4 regions of the Streptomyces sp. CLV115 genome follow, and region 3 is predicted to be linked to each of the others. Evidence: riboswitches for the same ligand, from Rfam matches in the RefSeq annotation. Region 3 holds a riboswitch; each other region holds the start of a gene.

What was found. A riboswitch is a leader RNA that binds a small molecule or an ion and turns the genes downstream of it on or off. The one in region 3 is predicted to bind cobalamin.
Region 1: it holds a riboswitch for cobalamin, as region 3 does, so the genes downstream of both, AADR41_RS08645 (ribonucleoside-diphosphate reductase subunit alpha) here and AADR41_RS09680 (hypothetical protein) in region 3, are expected to answer to the same signal.
Region 2: it holds a riboswitch for cobalamin, as region 3 does, so the genes downstream of both, AADR41_RS11360 (prenyltransferase/squalene oxidase repeat-containing protein) here and AADR41_RS09680 (hypothetical protein) in region 3, are expected to answer to the same signal.
Region 4: it holds a riboswitch for cobalamin, as region 3 does, so the genes downstream of both, metE (5-methyltetrahydropteroyltriglutamate--homocysteine S-methyltransferase) here and AADR41_RS09680 (hypothetical protein) in region 3, are expected to answer to the same signal.

Annotation. Positions count from the first base shown of each region.
Region 1 is NZ_JBCEWQ010000015.1:57,105-61,569, forward strand. Features, by position in the region: gene AADR41_RS08635 (DUF3311 domain-containing protein) at 1-91, shown strand, start outside; gene mctP (monocarboxylate uptake permease MctP) at 88-1,722, shown strand; cobalamin riboswitch at 1,901-2,028, shown strand; gene AADR41_RS08645 (ribonucleoside-diphosphate reductase subunit alpha) at 2,169-4,465, shown strand, end outside.
Region 2 is NZ_JBCEWQ010000022.1:68,327-72,791, forward strand. Features, by position in the region: gene AADR41_RS11345 (helix-turn-helix domain-containing protein) at 1-115, shown strand, start outside; gene AADR41_RS11350 (NUDIX domain-containing protein) at 120-590, shown strand; gene AADR41_RS11355 (MBL fold metallo-hydrolase) at 720-1,760, shown strand; cobalamin riboswitch at 1,914-2,054, shown strand; gene AADR41_RS11360 (prenyltransferase/squalene oxidase repeat-containing protein) at 2,165-3,439, shown strand; gene AADR41_RS11365 (SCO2322 family protein) at 3,436-4,134, shown strand; gene AADR41_RS11370 (energy-coupling factor transporter transmembrane component T) at 4,131-4,465, shown strand, end outside.
Region 3 is NZ_JBCEWQ010000018.1:15,508-19,972, forward strand. Features, by position in the region: gene AADR41_RS09675 (prenyltransferase/squalene oxidase repeat-containing protein) at 1-943, opposite strand, end outside; cobalamin riboswitch at 1,265-1,403, shown strand; gene AADR41_RS09680 (hypothetical protein) at 1,514-2,938, shown strand; gene AADR41_RS09685 ((2Fe-2S)-binding protein) at 3,030-3,791, opposite strand; gene AADR41_RS09690 (ABC transporter ATP-binding protein) at 3,788-4,465, opposite strand, start outside.
Region 4 is NZ_JBCEWQ010000029.1:12,600-17,064, forward strand. Features, by position in the region: gene metE (5-methyltetrahydropteroyltriglutamate--homocysteine S-methyltransferase) at 1-2,314, opposite strand, end outside; cobalamin riboswitch at 2,477-2,693, opposite strand; gene AADR41_RS13390 (histidine phosphatase family protein) at 2,841-3,440, opposite strand; gene AADR41_RS13395 (CbtB domain-containing protein) at 3,703-3,918, shown strand; gene AADR41_RS13400 (CbtA family protein) at 3,946-4,465, shown strand, end outside.

The DNA of each region.
Region 1 (4,465 bases), on a different contig from region 3:
CTGGGTGCTCATCTCCACCGCGCTCACGATGACCGCGTACAAGCTGTGGCAGCGTGACCAGCGCGCCCGCAAGGGGGGTGCGTCGGCATGAAGGACGGCGTGAACGGCGTCGCGCTCGGCGTCTTCATCTTCTTCTTCGTGGCCGTCACGGTCATGGGCTTCCTGGCCGCGCGCTGGCGCAAGGCCGAGAACGAGGCCAGCCTCGACGAATGGGGCCTGGGCGGACGGTCCTTCGGCACCTGGGTCACCTGGTTCCTGCTCGGCGGCGACCTGTACACCGCGTACACCTTCGTCGCCGTTCCCGCGGCGATCTACGCGGCGGGCGCGGCGGGCTTCTTCGCCGTGCCGTACACGATCCTCGTGTATCCGCTGATCTTCACCTTCCTGCCGCGACTGTGGTCGGTCTCGCACAAGCACGGCTACGTCACCACCTCGGACTTCGTCCGCGGGCGGTTCGGCTCGAAGAGCCTCTCGCTGGCGGTCGCGATCACCGGCATCCTCGCCACGATGCCGTACATCGCGCTCCAACTGGTCGGCATCCAGGCGGTGCTGGACGTGATGGGCGTCGGCGGCGGCGAGAACACCCACTGGTTCGTCAAGGACCTGCCGCTGCTGATCGCGTTCGCGGTGCTCGCCGCGTACACCTACTCGTCCGGGCTGCGCGCGCCCGCGCTGATCGCCTTCGTCAAGGACGGGCTGATCTACCTGGTCATCGCGGTGGCGATCATCTACATCCCGATCAAGCTCGGCGGCTTCGACGACATCTTCGCCAAGGCGGGCGAGGCGTTCTCGCAGAAGAACGAGGCGGCCGGAAAGCCGGTGGCCGGACTCGCACCCGGTGAGGCGGGCCAGTGGGGCTACGCCACCCTGGCACTGGGCTCGGCGCTGGCGCTGTTCATGTATCCGCACTCGATCACGGCGACGCTCTCCAGCCGCAGCCGCGACGTGATCCGGCGCAACACCACGATCCTGCCGCTGTACTCGCTGATGCTGGGTCTGCTGGCGCTGCTCGGCTTCATGGCCATCGCCGCCGGGATCAAGGTGGACAACGGCCAGCTGGCCATTCCGCAGCTGTTCGAGAACATGTTCCCGGACTGGTTCGCGGGCGTCGCGTTCGCCGCCATCGGCATCGGCGCGCTGGTGCCCGCCGCGATCATGTCGATCGCCGCGGCCAACCTGTTCACCCGCAACATCTACAAGGACTTCCTGAGGCCGGACGCGACCCCGGAGCAGGAGACCAAGGTCTCCAAGCTGGTGTCGCTGCTGGTCAAGGTCGGCGCACTGGCCTTCGTCCTCACCATGGACAAGACGGTCGCGATCAACTTCCAGCTGCTCGGCGGCATCTGGATCCTCCAGACCATGCCGGCCCTGGTCGGCGGCCTGTTCACCCGCTGGTTCCACCGCTGGGCGCTGCTCGCGGGCTGGGCGGTCGGCATGGTGTACGGGACGGTGGCCGCGTACGGGGTCGCCAGTCCGACCCAGGCGCACTTCGGCGGCTCGTCCAAGGAGATCCCGGGAATCGGCGAGATCGGCTACATCGGTCTCACCGCGTTCGTGCTGAACGTGGTGGTGACGGTGGTGCTCACCTTCGTCCTGAACGCCCTGAAGGCGCCCGCCGGGATCGACGAGACCTCCCCGTCCGACTACACCGCCGACGCGGGCGACCCGGGCGTCGCCACCGAGCTCCCGCCGGCCACCGCGGGGGCTCCGGGCGGCCACTGACGACCGTCGCCCACGGCCTTCCGACGGCCCGTCGAGCCCCCTGCAACGGGGCGCGGCGGGCCGTCGGCGTGATCCGGCCGGGCGGCCCGGGAAAGGGCCGCACGGCCCGTTCTGTGGGCCCGACTCGAACGCACGACACAACATGTGGGGGCTTCCTCATCGGGCAGCCCCCACATGTATGCTCGTCCTCGCTGTCGCCGCAGGGGAATCCGGTGCGAATCCGGAACTGTCCCGCAACGGTGTATTCAGTGCGCTTTTGTGCACCCCCGAGTCAGTCCGATGACCTGCCGGCAGCGCATCCGGCTCGACCGAACCGGATGCCCAGACGTCCGGGCCTCGCGGTTGGGCCGGTGGACGCCGTGCGGAGTGCTGCCCTGTCCCGGGTGTGCTTGCGCAGGGCTGCCCCGTTCCCCGCCGGCCCCGAGCCGAGCGAGGGAGAGCACCACGTGACCATCGCGCCAGCCGATCCGGCTTCAGTCGCCGTGTCCGCAGCAGCCGAGTCCGAGGCCGCCGCACAGGACGGACCGGGAACCGCACTGCTGCGGACCCTGACCGACCTGACCGCCGATCTGCCCGACACCGACCCCGGCCGGGTCGCCGCCGCCGCGCTGCGTGGCCGCAGCGCCCGCGCGGACGAGGCCGAACTGCGGTCGCTGGCCACCGAGGCCGCCGCGGGGCTGATCTCCGAGGACCCCGCGTACTCCCGGCTCGCCGCCCGGCTGCTGACCCTCGCCATCGCGGACGAGGCGGCCGGCCAGGGCGCGGTCTCCTTCTCCGCCTCGGTCGCCGTCGGCCACCGCGAGGGCCTGATCGCGGACCGTACCGCCGCGTTCGTCGCCACCCACGCGGCCGCCCTCGACGCGTTGGTGGCCCGCTCGCTCGCCGACGGCGCGGACGACCGCTTCGGCTACTTCGGGCTGCGGACCCTGCACAGCCGGTACCTGCTGCGCCACCCGCACACCCGTCAGGTCGTCGAGACGCCCCAGCACTTCATGCTGCGGGTCGCGGCCGGGCTGGCCGAGGACGAGTCGCAGCGCGCCGTGGACGAGGTGGCGGCGCTGTACGGGCTGATGAGCCGGCTCGACTACCTGCCCTCCTCCCCCACCCTCTTCAACTCCGGCACCCGGCACCCGCAGATGTCCTCCTGCTACCTGCTGGACTCCCCGCTGGACGAGCTCGACTCGATCTACGACCGCTATCACCAGGTGGCGCGGCTCTCGAAGCACGCGGGCGGCATCGGTCTGTCGTACTCCCGCATCCGCTCCCGCGGTTCGCTGATCCGGGGCACCAACGGGCACTCCAACGGCATCGTGCCGTTCCTGAAGACGCTCGACGCCTCCGTCGCCGCGGTCAACCAGGGGGGCCGCCGCAAGGGCGCCGCCGCCGTCTACCTGGAGACCTGGCACGCGGACATCGAGGAGTTCCTGGAGCTGCGCGACAACACGGGTGAGGACCAGCGGCGCACCCACAACCTCAATCTGGCGCACTGGATCCCGGACGAGTTCATGCGCCGGGTCGACGCGGACGGCGACTGGTCGCTGTTCTCGCCCGCCGACGTGCCCGAGCTGGTCGACCTGTGGGGCGACGAGTTCGACGCCGCGTACCGGGCGGCCGAGGCCAGGGGCCTGGCCCGCAAGTCGATGCCGGCGCGCGAGCTGTACGGCCGGATGATGCGCACCCTCGCGCAGACCGGCCAGGGCTGGATGACGTTCAAGGACGCCTCCAACCGGACCGCGAACCAGACCGCCGAGCCGGGCAGCGTCGTCCACTCGTCGAATCTGTGCACCGAGATCCTCGAAGTCACCGACGACGGCGAGACCGCGGTCTGCAACCTGGGCTCGGTCAACCTCGGCGCGTTCGTCGCCGACGGCGGGATCGACTGGGAGCGGCTGGACGCCACCGTCCGCACCGCCGTGACCTTCCTCGACCGGGTCGTCGACATCAACTTCTACCCGACCGAGCAGGCCGGCCGCTCCAACGCGAAGTGGCGCCCCGTGGGCCTGGGCGCCATGGGCCTCCAGGACGTCTTCTTCCAGCTGCGGCTGCCCTTCGACTCCCCCGAGGCGCGGGCGCTGTCCACGAAGATCTCCGAGCGGATCATGCTCGCCGCGTACGAGGCGTCCTGCGAGCTCGCCGAGCGCTCGGGCCCGCTGCCGGCCTGGTCGCGGACGCGGGCGTCGCGCGGGGTGCTGCACCCCGACCACTACGACACCGCGCTGAACTGGCCGGAGCGCTGGGACGCGCTGCGCGCCCGGGTCGCGAAGAGCGGGATGCGCAACTCGCTGCTGCTCGCCATCGCGCCGACGGCGACGATCGCCTCGATCGCGGGCGTGTACGAGTGCATCGAGCCGCAGGTCTCCAACCTCTTCAAGCGCGAGACGCTCAGCGGTGAGTTCCTCCAGGTCAACGCCTATCTGGTGGACGAGCTGAAGAAGCTCGGCGTGTGGGACGCGCGCACCCGGGAGGCGTTGCGCGAGGCCAGCGGCTCGGTGCAGGACTTCGCCTGGATCCCCGAGGACGTGCGGGCGCTGTACCGCACCGCGTGGGAGATCCCGCAGCGCGGCCTGATCGACATGGCGGCGGCCCGCACGCCGTTCCTGGACCAGAGCCAGTCGCTGAACCTGTTCCTGGAGACGCCGACGATCGGCAAGCTCTCCTCGATGTACGCGTACGCCTGGAAGCAGGGGCTGAAGACGACGTACTACCTGCGTTCGCGCCCGGCGACCCGGATCGCCCGCGCCGC
Region 2 (4,465 bases), on a different contig from region 3:
CGCCTACCGGGCACCCGTGTGGCACCTGCGGCGCAATCGCGGGGGCGGCATGTTCGACGTGTACGCGGACAGTTTCAGCGCCACGTGGGACACGGCCACACCCGTGGAAAGGTGAACCCATGGCACGGACCGAGTTCTACGACGACCCGAACGCGCCGAAGCCCAACAGCCTGGTCGTGGCCGCTTCCGCCGTGGTGACGGACGAGGCGGGACGGATCCTGATGCAGCGACGGCGGGACAACGGACTCTGGGCCCTGCCGGGCGGGGGCATGGACCTGACCGACTCACTGCCCGGCACCGCCGTCCGGGAGGTCAGGGAGGAAACCGGGCTCAATGTCGAGATCACCGGGCTCGTCGGCACATACACGGACCCGAAGCATGTCATCGCGTACAGCGACGGTGAGGTTCGCCGCCAGTTCGCTGTGGTGTTCACGGCACGCATCATCGGCGGCGAACTGGGCATCTCCGGCGAGTCGACGGACCTCCGATTCGTCACCCCGGACGAACTGGACGCGCTGCCCATGCACCACACCCAGCGGCTGAGGATCGACCACTTCCGGGCGAACCGAGCGACGCCGCACCTGGGGTGATCGCCCGGCTCGGCAGGTACGCCCGAACCAGATGGTCGACCAGGGCTACTACTGGAACAAGTTCTCGTTACAGTGGGGCGACGCATCGGAGCCGCGAACCCGTACGCCGTCCAGAGAGATGGGGACCTCATGACGCAGGTGACCGACCACGGCGGGGGCGTGCACAGCATCAAGGTGCCCATCCCGGACAATCCGCTCGGCCACACCCTCGTACACGTCCTGGACACCGATCGGGGCCCGGTGCTGATCGACACCGGGTGGGACGATCCCGAGGCCTGGGACACGCTCGGCGCCGGACTCACCGCCGTCGGCACGGAGATGGCCGACATCCACGGTGTGGTCATCACCCACCACCACCCCGACCACCACGGGCTCTCCGGGCAGGTGCGCGAGGCCTCCGGGGCCTGGATCGCCATGCATGCGGCGGACACCGCGATCGTGCGCCGTACCCGGGAGTCCGAACCCGGCAGGTGGCTGACCTATCTCGCGGCCAAACTCACCGCGGTCGGAGCACCCGAGGAGCACCTCGCGCCGTTGCGGGCCGCCGCGGCCGGCCGGAGCCGGACACGCACCCTGCCGGGGCTGCGGGCCGCGCTCCCGGACCGGGAGATCGTGCCGGGCGAGCTGCTGGACCTGGCGGGGCGCAGGCTGCGGGCGATCTGGACACCGGGGCACACGCCCGGGCATGTGTGCCTGCACCTGGAGGAGGAGCACCCGGGCAATCTGCCGGGGCGGGGACGGCTCTTCTCGGGGGACCATCTGCTGCCGGGGATCAGTCCGCACATCGGGCTGTACGAGGACCCGGACGACGCGACGGCCACCGATCCCCTCGGTGACTACCTCGACTCGCTGGAGCGGATCGGCAGGCTCGGGGCCGCCGAGGTGCTGCCCGCCCATCAGTACGCCTTCACCGATGCGGCGGGGCGCGTGCAGGAACTGCTCGGGCATCACGAGGAGCGGCTGACGGGGCTGCTCGGGCTGCTGGCGGAGCCGCTGACGCCGTGGGAGCTGGCCGAGCGGATGGAGTGGAACCGGCCCTGGGAGCAGATCCCGCACGGCTCCCGGAACATCGCCGTCTCGGAGGCGGAGGCGCATCTGCGGCGGCTGGTGAAGCTGGGGCGTGCGGAGGCGGTGCCGGGGAGCGAGCCGGTGGCCTACCTCGCGGTGTGAGCGGTGTGAGCGGTGGGGCGGTGTGCGTGGTGTGAGTGGTGTGAGTGGGGTGCGTGTGGTTTCGCTTACGTGGGCAGGGGCGCGCTTGCGCGGGCAGGGCGCGTACGTGAGCAGTGACACGTACGGGGCGCTCCTCCCGGCCCGGAGTCCGGGTGGTGCCGCCCGGTAGAGTGTGCGGGTCGTCATCATGCCCGTTCAGGGGGAAGCCGGTGCGAATCCGGCACTGACCACGCAGCCGTGAACCGTCTTCGCAGGCGGTGAGTCGGAATGCCCTGTCCGCGGTCGTGACCGGCTCGGACCACCGGATCCCCCGGTGGTCGGCACCGTCGAGGTACACGGGGTCGGAGCCTGGTGCCTGAGCGTGCCTGTGCCCGGTTCACCCCGCAGGAGAGGCCCCGCCCGCCATGACCGTACGTCGCAGCGCAGCAACGCTCGCCGCCACCGCCGCCGTGCTCTGCGCGGCCGCTGCGCCGGTCGCGGTGGCAGCGCCGTCCCCCTCGCCCTCGCCGTCCGTCGCGCTGCCGTCCGGGCTGTACGGCACGAAGGACCCCACCTACGACGGGGTGTGGCGGCAGTCCCTGGCCTTCCTCGCGCAGCGGCTCGAAGGGGTCACCCCGGCCGCGAAGTCGGTGGACTGGCTGATCGGCCAGCAGTGCGCCGACGGCTCCTACGCCGCGTACCGGCCCGACGCCGCCCAGCCGTGCGACGCCAAGACGGTGCGGGACACCAATGCCACCGCGGCGGCCGCCCAGGCGCTGGTCGAGGTCGGCGGGCACCGCGAGACCGTGAACGACTCGGTGCGCTGGCTGAAGTCCGTACAGAACGAGGACGGCGGCTGGGGCTACACCGCGGGTGCGCCCAGTGACGCCAACTCCACCTCTCTGGTGATCGGCGCCCTCGCCCGTCAGGGGCAGCGCCTCGCGGACATCACGACCCCCGATGGCAAGACCCCCTACGACCCGCTGCTCGCCCTCGCCCTCCCGTGCGGCGGCAAGGACGGCGGCGCCTTCGCCTACCAGCCCGACAAGAAGGGCGGGCTCGCCGCGAACGCGGACGCCACCGCGGCCGCCGTCCTCGGCACGATGGGCAAGGCTCTGGCGGTCGGGAACAACGCCGCGGGCAAGGCGCCCACCTGCCGGTCCGGTTCCGGGCTCACGCCCGAGCAGGCCGCCCAGAACGGCGCCCACTACCTCACCGGCGCCCTCGCCGGCAGCGGCCACCTGAACCTGGCGCCGATGCCCGGTGCCACCGACACCACCCCGCAGCCCGACTTCGGCAACACCGCCGACGCGGTCGTCGCGCTCTCCGCGGCCGGCCACCAGGACAAGGCGGCCGGAGCCGTCGACTGGCTGAAGAAGAACTCCGCGGACTGGGCCGGCCAGAACGGCCCCGCCGCCTACGCCCAGCTGGTCCTGGCCGCCCACGCGACCGGCAACGACGCCCGGGACTTCGGCGGCGTCGACCTGGTCGCCCGGCTCAACGCGGCCGGCCCCGAACCCGCCTCCGTCGTGACGCCCGACCCGTCCGCCGACACCGGGTACGAGGCCACGGAGAAGGACCAGGTCCACAGCGGCGACGACGTGATCGGGGGCGTGTGGTGGTACGTCGGCATCGCCCTCGTCCTCGCGGCCATCGCGTTCTTCCTGATCAGCGGTCGCCGGAAGAACAGGCAGCCGTGAGGCGCGCGGGGCGGGCCACCGCGCTGCTGGTGGTCCTGGGCGCCGTCCTGGCCGTGCTCGGCGCGGGACCGGCCCAGGCGGCCGGGTACCGGTACTGGTCGTTCTGGGAGGGCTCCGGCTCCGGCTGGACGTATGCCACCCAGGGCCCGTCGCTCGTCCGGCCGGACGACGGGGCGGTGCAGGGCTTCCGGTTCTCGGTCAGCGAGGACTCCCAGGACTCGGCGAAGCCGCGCCGCGCCGCGGAGTTCACGAAGATCTGCGCGGACACCCCGGCCGAGGACGGCACCAAGCGGATCGCGCTCGTCATCGACCCGGGCACGGCGGCGGACGCCCCGGCGGGTGAGAAGCCGCCCGCGCCGCGCACCGCGTGCGCGCGGGTCGCACCGGACGCGAGCGCCGCGGAGGCGCTCGCCTCGGTGGCGAAGCCGCTGCGCTACAACAGTGACGCGATGCTCTGCGCCATCTCCGGCTACCCGGGTTCGGGCTGCGGCGAACAGGTCTCCGGCAGCGGCAGCGGCAATGGCACGCCCGACGCGTCCGCCGCCGCGTCCGCCGCCGCGTCACCGGCCGGATCCGCGGCCTCCGGCACCTCGGGCGGTTCCGGCGGCCCGTCCGCCGGGGTGCTCGTCGGGGTCGGCGCCGTGCTCCTCCTCGGCATCGCCGCGGTCGTGCAGGCCCGCCGCCGCCGCGGATGACCGCCCGGACCCGCTCCGCCGTCCCGGCACGGCGTCGTCCGCTGCGCGCTCCCGAGGCGACCCGGAGCAACGCCGTGCCCGCCGGGGCCTGGTGGCTGTGGGCGCTCGGCCTGGCCACCGCCGCGTCCCGGACCACCAATCCGCTGCTGCTCGGGCTGCTGGTGGGGGTGGCCGGTTACGTCGTGGCCGCGCGCCGTACGGACGCGCCGTGGGCCCGTTCGTACGGGGCGTTCATCCGGATCGGGTTGTTCGTCGTCGCTGTGCGGCTGGTCTTCTCCGTGTTCCTGGGTTCCCCGATCCCCGGTACGCACACGGTGTTCACGCTCCCCGA
Region 3 (4,465 bases):
CCCCGAGAAGGTCGTGCCCGCCGAAGTCGCGCGGGTCCTTGCCGGTGGCCTCGGCCACGAGCGCCAGACGTGCGGCGGCCGAGACGTCGGGAATCCCGTCCCTGCCCGCCGGGTACGCGTACGCGTCCGTCTGCGCGGGTGCGGCCAGGAACGCGGCGGCCCTCCGCGCCGCCGGGCTCCTGGGATCGGCGGCGGCCAGGGCGTAGACGACCTCGGTGGTGAGCAGGTGGTTCGCAGTGGTGGTGCCCGCGTCGACGACACGCTCCTCGTCCGTCAGGTTCCCGGTGAGCCAGCGGGTGGCGGCGGCCACGTCGACCGAGCCGGGAGGCACGGTCGGCGGGTTCGTCGGACCGGTCGGGTCCGTGGTGGGAACACCGCCCCCGGCCCGTACGTCGTCGGGAGAGAAGGTGGGCTTGCCGGTGGTGCCGCCGACGTCGGTACCGCCGAACACCCAGGCGTCCACGTCGCCGTCCTCGGGGGTGCGGGACATGGCGCCGAGAGGGCTGTAGGTCCAGTTCTTCTGTCCGGGCGAGGCGATCCAGTACGACCAGTACGCGGTGGCCTGCGGGGTGAGGACGCAGTCCTCCTTGTCCGGAGTGGGGTACTCCGTGCCGGTGTCGAACGAACCGTTGCCTATCCGGCAGATGAATCCGTCGCCGTCGTGGACGGTGCCGGTGGTGCTGAACCCGCCCTCGTGCAGCAGCTCGTAGCCGGTCGTGGGGGTGGTGTCGCAGCCGCGTACCACCGGGCCGCCGAACGGGCCGAAGTCCACTGCGACGATGGCGCCGGTCGTGGCGGTGCACTGCTCGACGGGGGCGGCACCCGCCGGTGAGGCAGTGGAGAACGCCACTCCCGCACCGAGCATCAGAAGCGAAGCGGTCAAGAGGGACAGCAGCCGCTGTCTCCTGCTCGTCCGCCGTTTCGACTGCTGGTCGATCCCCACGCGGCCCCTCGTCCCTGCCGGACGGCTGCGTACGTGGCGATGCGCCCCCGCGCGGCTGCCGTGCCGTGGGGAAGGGTGCGACGACCACGCCGTAGTCCGCGACGGCGTTCCTCGTGTGTCTGTCCCTGCTCCAGGCATTCCGGCTCACCCGGGACGAACCGGGCCTACGGTTGCGGGTCAGCGCCGGAATTCGACCGGCTTCCCCTGGTGCTGAGCGTCTGTCAGCCGGAGTGCAACACGGATCCGGGCGGGCGGTCAAGATGGTGTGTGCCTCACCGGACGAATACCGGACACCCGGGGACCGTCCCCTCCGAACGGCTGGCGGACCCTTGACCACTCGGGTAGCGTCCTGGGCTGCCAGATGGGGGAATCCGGTGTGAATCCGGAGCTGACGCGCAGCGGTGTGGGACGGCGGGGGCCGTTTCCGAGCCCGAATGCCCTTCTGGCGAGCAGTACCCGAAGCCGTACCACGCGTTCCGGACGGCGGCTCCGACCATGCCCGGCCGTGCCCTTGCACGGAGAGCCCGGCATGCGCCGGAGGCCGGCGTCCGCCGATTCCAGGAGCAGGCCATGCCCCGTCTTCGTGCGTCCCGCCGCCTCGCACTCGTGCTGCCGGCAGTGTGCGGAGCTCTTGCCCTCACCGCCCCGTCCGCCTTCGCGACCTCCGGTCCCGCGCAGGTGGCCAAGTCCAGGGCCAACGGTGTTTCCTATCTCAGGTCGCTCCAGGCGGCGGACGGTTCGTACGCCGGCTCCGGCCTGTCCAACGAGTGGGCGTTCAGCGCCCTCGCGGCGTCCGGAACCGCCGTCGTCGATGTCGCTCCGGGCGGTGACACCACGAAGAACGCCCGCACCGTCTACCGCAACCTGCTGTCCACGTCCGGCTGGCCCTCCGCCGCCCCCGTGGTCACCGACTACGAGCGGGGCACGCTGAACGCGTACGCCGCCGGCATCGACCCGGCCCGCGTCTCCGCGTCCCGCAACCTCGTCGCCGACATCTACTCGTACTGGCAGACCGCCGAGCCCGGCTACTTCGGCCCGTCCGGAAACTTCAACGGCACCGTCTTCGCGGCTCTCGCCCTCGGCGGCGCCAGGACCCGGGCCGACGGCGCCCGCGTCCCGCAGTCGCTGACCGACTCGGTGGTCACCCGTATCCGGGCCAACCAGCACGTCGACGGCGGCTGGACCTACAGCAGGGCCGAAGGCGACTCCACGGCTCTCGACTCCGCGAGCGACGTCGACATGACCGGCGCCGCGATGGCCGCCCTCTGTGTCTCGGGCGTTCCCGGTACCGACGCGGACGTCGTCCGGGCCAAGAACTTCCTCAAGGGCAAACTGGTCGGCACCACCGGTGCGTTCAACTCCCTCTACGGGGTCAACACCAGTTCCAACGGCTGGGGCGTGGCGGGGCTGAACGCCTGTGGAATCAACCCCCAGACCGGCGACTTCGTCACCGTCAACGGCAAGACACCGATCGACTTCCTGATCGCGAACCAGTTCGACCCGGCGGGCGGCTTCAAGTACAAGCCGTCCGACACCGCACCGTCGCCCTACTCCTCGATCGACGCACTTCGCGCGGTCGCCGGCGGTGGCTTCACGGCCGCCCCGCCGGTCCCGGTCACCCCGGGCGCTCCGCAGTGGGTCGCCCAGCCCGCCTTCACCGCGGGCACCTCCACCGAGCTCGCGCTGACCGTCGACGACGGCACCGGCAACCTGAAGGTGTGCTCGGTGCACTTCACCCCGACCGGGACGACCACGACCCTCGGGGAGGTACTGGCCGCCGCGACCAGCGGAGCCTCTCCGGCGGGCTGCGTCACGAGCGTGACCCCCACCTCGGGCACCGGTACCATCACCGCGGTCAACGGCAGGACCAACAGCGGCTCCAACACCTGGAAGGCCGCCGTCGACGGCTCCGCCTTCGGCGTCGCCGTCCGCGAGAAGGTGATCAAGGTGGGCGACACCATCGCTCTGCGCCGGGGGCCTGATTCTCAGGGGTGAGGGCCCGTCGAGGGCCCTCACCCCTGAGTCCGAAGCGAGGGAGTGTCAGTTGCCCGTATCCACTCCGTTGTGTCGCCCCCCGTGTCCGGCGTCACTTCGGACTCGCGTACGCGCGCAGCCGCTCCTCGCGGCTTGTCAGACAACAGCTCGCACAACGCACCTCCTCCGCGCTCGTGTAGTAAAGACAGCAGGTGTTGCGCAGATAGACCAGCCGCTCCGGTCCGCCCGGTGTCCGCCGGACCCGTGCGACCTCGCCCAGTGCCGCGAGTCCGCCGGGTGCGGTGTCCGCGAACTGCCGCCAGCGGGCGGCCAGCAGATCCACCTGGTCGCCCAACGCGCACAGTGCCGTGGCGCAGCCGTGGGCGATCCCTCCGCTCAACTGCCTGGCCCCGGCGCGGGTGCGACGACGCAACGCGTCGGCGATGGGCAGCAGATGCCCGTCGAGCAGGGTGCGGTGCAGCAGCCGTACGGAGTCCTCCCCGGCCCGGGGCACCAGCAGCCGGGCCCTGCGCACCCGGACTCCGCCGATGCCGTGCGTGGCGGGGCGTACCAGGACATTGTCCGACCGCATGTCCGGGACCTCGTCGTGCAGCGCCCAGTGGAGCACGGCGGCGGCAGTGACCCGGCCCGCGTACACCGCCATCAGGGTCAGGGCGGTCGCATGGCCGCTGCGGTGGCCGCTGCTCGTGCGTTCGAGCTCCAGCAGCGTCGACAGCTCCTCGCTCGCCGGATCGGCCAGTCGGCCGGCTGCCAGCCACTGCCCTGCCTCGCTCGCGGGCGGTTCGCCCTCGGTGACCTGCCAGCGTGGTCCGTGCGGCAAGGGCGTCCAGACGGGGGAGGCGTCGTCGCTCATGACAGCGGGAGGTAGACGACGTTGGGGGAGCCGGTGACCGGGTGGACGCCGATCCGGGACGGTATCCCGTAGACCTCGGCCAGCAGTTCTTCCGTCAGTACCGCGTGCGGGGAACCGGACGCCACCAGTCGTCCGGCGCTGAGGACGAACAGCCGGTCGCAGTAGGAGGCAGCCAGATTGAGGTCGTGCAGCACCAGCAGATTGGTGGTGCCCAGGGTCCTCACCAGGCCGAGTATCTCCAGCTGGTAGCGGACGTCCAGATGGTTGGTGGGTTCGTCGAGCGCCAGCAGCCCCGGTTCCTGGACCAGGGCGCGGGCGATCAGGGCCCGTTGCCGTTCCCCGCCGGACAGCTCCTCGAACCGGCGGCCGGCCAGGGGCGCCGCGCCGACACGCTGGAGCGCCCGGTCGATGCGGCGGGCGTCCTCGGCGTCGTCCTGCTCCCAGAACCGTTTGTGCGGGCTTCGGCCCATCGCCACGATCTGGCGTACGGTCAGGCCGAAGGTGCCGGGGCTGTCCTGCGGAACGACGGCGACGCGGCGGGCCCGTTCCTTCGTACTGAGCGCCGCGGCGTCCGTTCCGTCCAGCAGGACCCGGCCCGCCGCGGGGCGCAGGGCACCGTACACACAGCGCAGGAAGGTGGTCTTGCCGCTGCCGTTCGGCCCGACCAGGCCGAC
Region 4 (4,465 bases), on a different contig from region 3:
CGCCGGGCAGAGTGGCCCGCACCTCGGCGGCCGCCGAAACGAGGTGTTGCAGCGAGGCGCACACCTCCGGCCAGCCCCGGGTCTTCAGACCGCAGTCGGGATTGACCCACAGCCGCTCGGCGGGAATCGCTTCCAGGCCCTTGCGCAGCAGGGCGGCCACCTCCCCGCCGCTCGGCACCCGGGGGGAGTGGATGTCGTACACGCCGGGGCCGACCTCCCTCGGGTAGCCCGTGGCCGCCAGCTCGTCGGCCACCCGCATGTGCGAGCGGGCCGCCTCCAGGCTGATCACATCCGCGTCCAGGTCGTCGATCGCCCGGACGATGTCGCCGAACTCCGCGTAGCACATGTGCGTATGGATCTGGGTGTCCGGGCGTACGCCGCAGGTGGCCAGCCGGAACGACTCGGTCGCCCAGGCCAGGTACCCGGCTCGGTCGGCGGCCCGCAGGGGCAGCGACTCGCGCAGCGCGGGCTCGTCCACCTGGATCACCGAACTGCCCGCCGACTCCAGGTCGTTCACCTCGTCCCGCAGTGCGAGGGCGATCTGGCGCGCGGTCTCGCCGAGCGGCTGGTCGTCACGGACGAAGGACCAGGCGAGCATGGTGACGGGGCCGGTGAGCATGCCCTTGACCGGCCGGCCGGTGAGCGACTGCGCGTACGTCGTCCAGCGGACCGTCATCGGCTCCGGGCGCGCGATGTCCCCGGCCAGGATCGGCGGCCGCACATACCGGGTGCCGTACGACTGGACCCAGCCGTGCCGGGTGGCGAGGCAGCCGGTGAGCCGTTCGGCGAAGTACTGCACCATGTCGTTGCGTTCCGGCTCCCCGTGCACCAGCACATCGATGCCCGCAGCCTCCTGGAACGCGATCACTTCCTGGATCTCGGCCTCGATGCGCTTGTCGTACGCGGCCGCGTCGATGTGCCCCGCCGTCAGGTCGGCTCGTGCGGTGCGCAGTTGAGAGGTCTGCGGGAACGAGCCGATCGTGGTCGTCGGCAGCAGCGGTAGCCGGAGCCGGGCGCGCTGGGCCACCGCCCTTTGCGGATAGGGCAGTTCACGGTGCGAGTCGGCCTCCGTGACGGCCGAGGCGCGGGCCCGTACCGCCGGATCGTGGGTGATCGCGGAGCCCGCCCGGGAGGCCAGGTCGGCGCGGTTGGCGACGAGTTCGGCGGCGATCGATGCGGTGCCCCGGGCAAGCCCCCTGGCGAGCGTGGCGATCTCGGCCGACTTCTGCCGGGCGAAGGCCAGCCAGCGCCCCACCTGCGGGTCGATGTCGCGCTCGGCGGCCAGGTCGAGAGGCACGTGCAGCAGCGAGCAGGAGGCCGCCACATCGACCCGGCCGGCCAGACCGAGCAGGGTGCCTAGGGTGGCCAGGGACTGCTGGAGGTCGTTGATCCACACGTTGCGGCCGTCGACGACCCCGGCGACCAGCCGCCTGCCCGGCAGACCCCCGACCCCGGCGAGATCCCGCAGATTGGCGGCGGCCGGACCGGTGAAGTCCATGGCGAGGCCCTCGACCGGAGACTTCGCCAGTACGGCGAGTGCGTCACCGAGCCGGTCGAAGTACGAGGCGACCAGAAGCCGCGGCCGGTCGGCAAGCGCACCGAGATCGCGGTAGGCACGTGCGACGGCGTTCAGCTCCGCGGGGGAACGGTCCTGCACCAGCGCGGGCTCGTCGAGCTGAACCCACTGGGCACCGGCCGCACGCAGATCGGCCAGCACCTCGGCGTACACCGGCAGCAGCCGGTCGAGCAGGGTCAGCGGTTCGAAGTCGGCGGCGACACCGGGAGCGGGCTTGGCCAGCAGCAGATAGGTCACCGGACCCACCAGCACCGGCCTGGCGTCGTGCCCGAGCGCCAGCGCCTCCCCGAACTCCCGGACCTGCTTGGTGGAGTCGGCGGCGAAGACGGTGTCGGGGCCGAGCTCCGGCACCAGATAGTGGTAATTCGTGTCGAACCACTTGGTCATTTCGAGCGGCGCCACGTCCTGTGTCCCGCGCGCCATCGCGAAATAGCCGTCCAGCGCGTCGGCCGCGACGGCCGCACGGTGCCGGACGGGCACGGCACCGACCATCACGCTGGTGTCCAGCACATGGTCGTAGTACGAGAAGTCACCGGTCGGGACCTCGTGGATGCCGTCCTCGGCAAGCCGTCGCCAGTTGGCGCGGCGCAGTTCTTCGGCGGTCTCCCGGAGGGCGGCTGCGGTGACGCGGCCCTTCCAGTAGCCCTCGACGGCCTTCTTCAGTTCCCGGTCGCCCCCTTGGCGGGGGTAGCCGTACACGGTGGCCCGGGCTGCCGCGACTGCGGACTCGGTGGTCACGTGACTCTCCTTCGCGAGCGTGTCCTGGTACGACCCCGGGACGGATCGCAGACGCGAAGGGATGACGGACCGGGCGGATCCGCGGCGCCGTGCCGACGCGCGTGACCTGCTCGATATGTACGCCGACCCGCCCACGAGGTCACCGGGATCACCGTGCGCGTCCGACGCGCACGGGCAGTGGCAGGTCTTCGGACTCGTGGGCGCGTCCCGCGTACGAGACACCTACTGGCCGTCGCTTCCCGGACCCGTCGGGTCCAGTGCTCGATGACGGCGGTCGTTCCCACTCACCGCTGCGGGGCAGTCCCGGATTCCCACCGGGTTCCCTCTTGCGACGCGCCTGCCTGGCGGACAGGGCGAACCAGCTGCACCCACCACCATAGGGGGTAGCTCCGGATCCCGGACAGCGCATTCGGATCGGCGGGATCGGCGGGATCGGCGGGGCCGACCGGATCGCAGGCCGGATCGGATCGGCCGCCCGGATCGGATCGGCCGCCCGGATCGGATCGGTCGGATCGGATCGGTCGGATCAGACGGCGGGGCCGGTCGCGGGGGACAGTTGCTGCCCGCACCGCAGGTTCCACCGACCGGAACGGCCGCTGAGCGCGGTCAGCGTCAGCGGGGCGACGTCCAGCCGCCAGAACGCCTCCACCGGCAGCGCGAGTGCCCCGACGATCACCGCCCGCACCACCGCCGGCTCGACGATTGCCAGCACGCGGCTGCCCCCGCCGCCCTCGGCGGATTCCAGCGCGTCCAGCCAGCGTCCGGCCCGGGCGCAGAGTTCGAGCAGGGACTCGCCACCGTGCGGAGCCGCCGAAGGATCGGTCAGCCAGGACGACACCGCCTCCGGCTCGGCCGCGCTCACCGCCGCCAGCCGCCGACCGCTCCACCGGCCCATGTCCCAGCCCTGCACGGTGGGTTCGGGTCCGGCCCGCAGCCCCAGCGCGTCGGCGGTCCCGGCACATCGTTCGGACGGCCCGCGCAGATACCGGTCGGCGTCCGGCACCGCTGCCGCGACCGCCTCCGCCCGGCGGACCCCGGCCGCGTCCAGCGGTGCGTCACCGTCGAAACGGGCCTCGCGCAGCGCGGCGTTGAGCGCCGGTGAGATCAACATCACCTGTACTGCCATGACCCGGTCAACTCCCTGAACTCTGGCCCCTCGGGTGTGCCCACCCTGGCATCCGGGCGGTCGGGCCCCGTCACCGGCACCATGGCGGCACCTGTCCCCAAGCGGTATGGTCACGGCGAACATGACGTAGGTGTGACGGAAGTCCGGTGAGAATCCGGCACGGTCGCGCCACTGTGAACCCGTACCTGTGCGGGAAGTCAGACCCAGCACCCACGTCTCAGGCACCACGATCGGGACGCGTGTTCCCTCAGGAGGTTCTGCCATGGCACAGACTGCTGCCCCCGCCACCGCCGTACCGGCGATCACCCCCATCTCCCTGAAGGCCATCGCCCCCTGGGCGGTCTTCTTCGGCATCCTCATGCTCGTACTGCTGTACTTCGTCGGCGCCGAGCAGGGCGCCACCGCGGTCATCTCCGGCGAAGGTGTCCACGAGTGGGTCCACGACGGCCGCCACCTCCTCGGTTTCCCCTGCCACTGACGTACCGTCCGATCCTGGGGAAACCACATGAACTCCATATCTGTCAGAGCCCTGCTCGTCCGCGGCATGCTGGCCGGCCTCGCCGCGGGCGCACTCGCTCTGCTGGTCGCCTACTTCCTCGGTGAGTCGCGTGTGGACGCGGCCATCGCCCTGGAGGAGGCGCACAGCCACCACCACGACGGCGGCGAGGAACTGGTCAGCCGCACCATGCAGTCCACCGCCGGCCTCGCCACCGGTGTACTGGTCTTCGGTGTCGCCATCGGCGGCATCGCCGCGCTCGTCTTCTGCTACGCCCTCGGCCGGATCGGCAGGTTCGGTCCGCGGGCCACGGCCGCGCTGATCGCGGGCGCGGCACTGCTGACGGTGTACGTCGTCCCGTTCCTGAAGTACCCGGCCAACCCGCCGGCCGTCGGCAACCCCGACACCATCGGCCCGCGCACCGCGCTGTTCTTCCTGATGGTCGCCCTCAGCGTGCTGCTGGCCGTCGCCGCCGTCATCCTCGGCAAACGGCTGGCTCCCCGGCTGGGCAACTGGAACGCGACGATCA